2 linked regions of the Allochromatium vinosum DSM 180 genome follow. The protein of the gene in region 1 interacts with the protein of each later gene in a pairwise test. Links are inferred from orthologs where the notes say so. Each region holds a gene or a part of one and is shown on either strand. Other genes may lie near its edges.

Region 1 (3,531 bases):
TAGATGGAACAGCTTGCGTTGCGCGGCGCGGTGGCTGCTGTTGGGTTCGCCGATCAGTTCGAGGCGTGCCTGGAAATAGGCGATGTCGGCCTCAAGCTTGGCCAGCCGGATGCGTGCCTCACGACGCTCCAGTGCATCGCTCTGACGATCCTCCATGAAATCAGGGATCGCAAGACGTTCGGCGGAATCCAGATCGTTTGGCATGGCTGTTTCGGATTCGTCTGTTGCACGATCACTGTCGGTTCGGCCCGACTATTTAACGAAACGATCGTTTCAATTGCTTCCATTGACCGCAAGCTACCCGTGACGACGTGTCGGGTACACTGTCGAGTATGCTATAAAACTCGCGCGTCGGGCCGCATCCGCCGATGTCGTCCGAACCATCCCCAATAAAAACGACAGATACCACCAAAGACGATCGAGCACTCAAGCATGAGCACACTCCTAGACCTGTTCCGAGGCTCCAGCGCGCTCTATGGCGGCAATGCGGCCTTCATCGAGGATCTCTACGAGCGCTATCTGGTCGACCCGGAGAGCATCGATGTCGCCTGGCGCGCGCGCTTCGACGGCTTGCGCCAGGAGGCGGCCAACGAGCCGGCCACCGCTGAAACGCCTCATGGCCCGATCCGCGACAACTTCCGGCGTCTCGCCCAGGAGCCGCGCGCACACGCCTCCAGCCGCACGGCCGACTGTCTGGACCCGGCCGCCGCCGAGAAGCAGGCGGCCGTGCTCAGTCTCATCAACGGCTATCGCTACCGCGGCCATCAGGTCGCCGACATCGATCCGATCCGGCTGCGTGAGGCGCCGCGCATCGCCGACCTGGACCTGGATTATCACAATCTGGGTCCGGAGGACATGGACCAGGTCTTCAACACCGGCTCGCTCTATGCCCCGGATCGCCTGCCGCTGCGCGAGATCGTCAGCATGGTCCAGGAGACCTACTGCGGCACGGTCGGTTCGGAGTACATGCACATCACCAGCACGCAGGAGAAGCGCTGGATCCAGAAGCGTCTGGAAGGCTATCGCGCCAAACCCGAGCTGGACGCTGCGGGGCGGCGCTGGCTGCTGACGCTCCTGACCGCCGCCGAGGGCATCGAAAAATATCTGCATCAGCGCTATGTGGGCCAAAAGCGCTTCTCGCTCGAAGGGGGCGATGCGCTCATCCCAATGCTCGACGAGCTGATCCAGCGCGCCGGACGCCAGGGGATGCAGGAGATCGTGATCGGCATGGCTCATCGTGGCCGGCTCAACGTGCTCACCAACATCTTCGGCAAGCCGCCGGCCGACATCTTCGACGAGTTCGAGGGCCGGGTCCAGATGGACTGGCGCCAGATGGTCGGCGACGTCAAGTATCACATGGGCTTTGCGACCGATGTGGAGACGCCCGGCGGGCTGGTGCATCTGGTGCTCGGTTTCAATCCCTCGCATCTGGAGATCATCAACCCGGTGATCGAAGGCTCGGTGCGTGCGCGCCAGCGCCGCCGGGGCGATCGGACCGGCGATCAGGTGCTGCCGGTGCTCATCCACGGCGATGCCGCCTTCGCCGGTCAGGGCGTGGTGATGGAGACGCTGCAACTGTCGCAGACGCGCAGCTACGGCACCGGCGGCACGGTGCACATCGTCATCAACAACCAGATCGGTTTCACCACCAGCCATCCGCTCGACGCGCGTTCCACGCCCTATTGCACGGATGTCGCCAAGATGGTGCAGGCGCCTGTGTTCCATGTGAACGGCGACGATCCCGAGGCGGTGATCTTCGTCACCCGGCTGGCGCTCGACTTCCGCAACCAGTTCCACAAGGACGTCATCGTCGATCTGATCTGCTATCGCCGGCTCGGGCACAACGAGGCCGATGAGCCGGCGGTCACGCAGCCGATGATGTACCGGAAGATCCGCCAGCATCCGACGCCGCGCGCGGTCTATGCCGAGCGGCTGATCGCCCAGGGGCTGCTCACGCACGACGAAGAGCAGGCGATGGTCACGTCCTATCGCGACTCCATCGAACAAGGCGTGCTCATCGCGCGTCCGGTGCTCTGCGGTCTGGACAACATCGCGCGGGTCGACTGGAGTTTTTGTCGCGGCAAGCACTGGAACCAGGACATCGACACCGGCGTGCCGCTGGAGACGTTGCGCACGCTCAGCGAGGCCATGCTGCGGCTGCCCGAGGGCTTCGAGCTGCATCCGCGCGTCGAGAAACTCTGGGAGGAGCGGCGCAAGATGGCCTTGGGCGATCAGCTGCTCAACTGGGGCTATGCCGAGAATCTGGCCTATGCGTCACTGCTCGATGCCGGCATCCCGGTGCGGCTGTCGGGTCAGGATGTCGGACGCGGCACCTTCGTCCATCGTCATGCCAAGATCCATGATCAGGTGACGGGCGAGTCCTACACTCCGCTCCAGCATCTGGGGCCGCATCAGGGCGCTTTCATCGCCATCGACTCGATCCTGTCGGAAGAGGCGGTGCTCGGTTACGAATACGGCTTCGCCACCGCCGAACCGCATGCGCTCACGCTCTGGGAGGCGCAGTTCGGCGACTTCGCCAACGGCGCGCAGGTGGTCATCGACCAGTTCATCAGTTCGGCCGGAACCAAGTGGGGTCTGTACTGCGGTCTGGTGATGCTGCTGCCGCACGGCATGGAGGGCCAGGGCGCCGAGCACTCGTCGGCGCGTCCCGAGCGCTTCCTGCAACTCTGTGCCGGGCACAACATCCAGGTCTGCGTGCCGACCACGCCGGCGCAGATGTTCCATCTGCTGCGTCGCCAGATGGTGCGGCCCTATCGCACGCCGCTGATCGTGATGACGCCCAAGAGTCTGCTGCGCCATCGGCTCGCCGTCTCCTCGCTCGACGAGCTGACCCACGGCCAGTACCAGGTGCTCATCCCCGAGACCGATCCCATCGATCCGGCCGAGGTCGAACGCGTCGTCTTCTGTAGCGGCAAGGTCTATTACGATCTGCTGGAGGCCCGGCGCGCGCGCGGTCAGACCAATGTCGCGCTGCTGCGTATCGAACAGCTCTATCCCTTCCCCAAGGACGCCTTTGCGAGCGCGCTCGAACCCTATGCGCACGTCGAGGAGATCGTCTGGTGTCAGGAAGAGCCGCAGAACCAGGGCGCCTGGGACCAGATCAAGCATCGCTTCCACAACCTCATCCAGGAGGGCAAGCGGCCTTATTATGTCGGCCGCCCCGCTTCCGCCGCTCCGGCCGTCGGTCATCGCGCCGCCCATGTCGAACAGCATGAGCGTCTGATCGACGAGGCCCTGAACGGCCAGTACAACCCGACCATGAACAAAAGGATCCCGCCGCAATGAGTCTCGAAGTCCGCGTACCCGCCCTACCTGAATCCGTCGCCGATGCACGGGTGTTGACCTGGAGCAAACGGCCGGGCGAGGCGGTCAGGGAGGGCGAGAATCTGGTCGAGCTGGAGACCGACAAGGTGGTGCTGGAGGTGCCGGCGCCGCGTACCGGCGTGCTCAGCGAGATCCTGGCCGCAGAGGGCGCCATGGTCCATACCGATGACGTCCTGGCGCTGATCA
Region 2 (2,954 bases), 2.7 Mb from region 1 along the record:
TTCGATGAAAATCATCACCTTGACCATACCGATCACCCTGAGTCTGTTTTTGATGGGCTGCCAAACGACGACAGCAAACCGAACCGGCACTGGCGCCGCCATGGGCGCGGTGGGTGGAGCCGCGATCGGCTCGCTGAGTGGAGATGCCGGCAAGGGCGCGCTGATCGGAGCCGGCGCCGGCGCGCTGGGCGGCTATCTCTATGATCAGCAGAAAAAGCAGGAAGAACAGAACTACTACTACCAGCAACAACAACGACAGTATCAGCAACCCTATCAACGCCAATACCGCGACTGAACCTGAGTCCGGCACAGGATGCGCGGATGACCGGCCGGCCGAACGATCCGGAGATCGTCGCCCGACCGGAACCGCGCGGCGCCTGCCGGCCTCCGCTCGGCTTTCTCGACAAAGGATTGTTCTCAATTCTTTCGATCGTGTCTAATCCGCTCAGGCAAGCAACATTCCAGCGCGGAGATAACGCGGTTCATGCTGCAACTGAAAGACCTGAGTTTCCGTCGCGGCCCCAATCGGCTGCTCGAAGCATCCACACTCACCATCTATCCGGGCTGGAGGGTCGGTCTGGTCGGGGCCAACGGCTGCGGCAAGTCGAGCCTGTTCGCCCTGCTGCGCGATGAGCTGCACGCCGACACGGGCGAGGTCGTGATCCCGGCCGGCTGGGAGATCGCCCATGTCGCCCAGCACACCCCGGACACCGACCGCCCGGCGATCGAGTTCGCGCTCGACGGCGATCGCGAACTGCGCCGGCTCCAGTCCGAGCTGGCCGAGGCCGAAGCGGCCGGCGAGGGTCTGCGTCAGGCCGAGCTGCACGGACGGCTGGAGTCGATCGGCGCCTATGAGGCCGAGAGCCGGGCCGCGCGGCTGCTGCACGGTCTGGGCTTTGCGCCCGGCGACGAACGGCGTCCGGTCAACAGCTATTCGGGCGGCTGGCGGATGCGTCTGGCTCTGGCCCGCACCCTCATGTGCCGCTCCGATCTGCTGCTCCTCGACGAGCCGACCAACCATCTGGATCTCGACGCCGTCATCTGGCTCGAAGGCTGGCTCAAAGCCTATCCCGGCACCCTGCTCCTGATCTCGCACGACCGCGATTTCCTCGATGCGGTGGTCGGCCACACCCTGCATCTGGAACACCAGCGTCTGACGCTCTACACGGGCAACTACTCGGCCTTCGAGCGCCAGCGCGCCGAGCGTCTGGCCCAGCAGCAGGCGGCCTATGTGCGCCAGCAGCGCGAGATCGCCCACATGCACAGCTTCGTCGAGCGCTTCCGCGCCAAGGCGACCAAGGCGCGTCAGGCCCAGAGCCGTCTGAAAGCCCTGGAACGCCTGGAGCTGATCGCCCCGGCCCATATCGACTCGCCTTTCCGCTTCGGCTTCGAGCCGGCCGAGAACCTGCCGCGCCCGTTGCTGCGGCTCGATGAGGCCGTGGCCGGCTATGGCGAACGGCCGATTCTCGATGGAGTCGGATTCAGTCTCGACCCCGGCGACCGCATCGGCCTGCTCGGACGCAACGGCGCCGGCAAGTCGACGCTCATCAAGCTGCTGGCCGGCACCCTGCCGCTTCAGTCCGGACGCTGCGAGCGCGCCCAGGATCTGCGGATCGGCTATTTCGCCCAGCATCAGCTCGATCAACTGCGTCCCGACGACAGCCCGCTCGCCCATCTGCGCCGTCTCGACCCGCAGGCGACCGAACAGGCATTGCGCGACTATCTCGGCGGCTTCGGCTTCGCCGGCGATCGCGCCCTGGAGCCGGTCGCGCCGCTCTCGGGCGGCGAGAAGGCCCGTTTGGTGCTCGCCCTCATCATCCGCCAGCGGCCCAATCTGCTGCTCTTGGACGAGCCGACCAACCATCTGGATCTGGAGATGCGTCAGGCGCTGGCCGAGGCGCTCCAGGAATTCGATGGGGCACTGGTGCTGGTCTCGCACGATCGCCATCTGTTGCGCGTCACCAGCGATGATCTGTGGCTGGTCGACGGCGGTGCGGTGCGTCCGTTCGACGGTGATCTCGACGACTACCCGGCCTGGCTCGCCGGGCGTCAGTTCCAGGACGAGCAGAAGGGGTCGACAGCAGGCCCGAGCGAACGCGGCGGTGAACGCAAGCAGCAGCGCCGTCAGGCCGCCGAGGCGCGCAAGGCGCTGCAACCCCTGCGCACGCGCGAGAAGACGCTGGAGCGACGACTCGGCGAGCTGGGCGAGCGCCGCGCCGCGCTGGAACAGGAACTGACCGCACCCGAACTCTACGAACCGGCGGCCAAGGATCGCCTGCTGACGCTCCTGGCCGAGCAACGCCAGCTCCAGGCCGACCTGGACGCCACCGAAACGGCCTGGCTGGAGGTGTGCGAGGCCATCGAGCAATTCCAGACCGACGATGCCTGAAACTGGAGCGCGCCGGCGGACCTTCGCCCTGCACTGGAATCGACCGCACTGGCCCTGGCTGGAGCGGTTCTGGCTAGGCACGCGCCACAGGCTCACGAATGCCGCGATCCTGCTCCTGGTCTTGACGCTGTGCTATGGCGTCTGGCCCTATGGCACGCTCTGGCGCCTGGAGCACGCGGTCCTGGCCGGCGATCAGGCCACGGTCGCCGCCCTGGTGGATCTGGATGCGGTGCGCGACGAGATCGCCCGCCGGCTCGACAAGGATCAGGACAGCCTCATCACGGCGGTCTCGGACGCCTTCATCGACTGGCTGGAGGCCGGGCTCCGTCAGCATGGCGTCGACGTGCTCCAGCGGCTGGTGACGCTCGATTGGGTGCGCGAACAGTTCCTGCTGATCCCAACGCTCCAGGGGCCGGGACTCTGGGCGTCGATCTCGGAGATCTTCTTCAGCGCCCCGGACGACCTGCGGGTTCGGATCGAGCGCGCGCCCCTGGCGCCGCCGCTCAACCTGAGACTCCAACTCGAAGGGCTTGCCTGGCGAGTCACCCTGATCCACGACTGAAAA

Evidence for each region.
Region 2: the proteins of ALVIN_RS01470 (region 1) and ALVIN_RS13535 interact in binary tests that used the Escherichia coli proteins (3 or more experiments, as listed by UniProt). The link is inferred for Allochromatium vinosum DSM 180 from one-to-one orthologs.

What each region holds. Positions count from the first base shown.
Region 1 is NC_013851.1:349,074-352,604, reverse strand. The notes cover bases 47-3,506. They hold ALVIN_RS01470 (2-oxoglutarate dehydrogenase E1 component), read left to right. Parts: upstream 47-432; coding sequence 433-3,306; downstream 3,307-3,506. Other genes in these bases: odhB (2-oxoglutarate dehydrogenase complex dihydrolipoyllysine-residue succinyltransferase), read left to right, coding at 3,303-3,506; ALVIN_RS01475 (hypothetical protein), read right to left, coding at 47-204. In the rest of the region: more of ALVIN_RS01475, read right to left, coding at 1-46; more of odhB, read left to right, coding at 3,507-3,531. UniProt on the Escherichia coli protein: E1 component of the 2-oxoglutarate dehydrogenase (OGDH) complex which catalyzes the decarboxylation of 2-oxoglutarate, the first step in the conversion of 2-oxoglutarate to succinyl-CoA and CO(2).
Region 2 is NC_013851.1:3,067,370-3,070,323, forward strand. What follows is about bases 54-2,936. They hold ALVIN_RS13535 (ATP-binding cassette domain-containing protein), read left to right. Parts: upstream 54-484; coding sequence 485-2,389; downstream 2,390-2,936. Other genes in these bases: ALVIN_RS13530 (YMGG-like glycine zipper-containing protein), read left to right, coding at 54-295; ALVIN_RS13540 (DUF2939 domain-containing protein), read left to right, coding at 2,382-2,936. Outside these bases: more of ALVIN_RS13530, read left to right, coding at 5-53; more of ALVIN_RS13540, read left to right, coding at 2,937-2,951. UniProt on the Escherichia coli protein: Genetic data indicate it may be involved in ribosome assembly or function.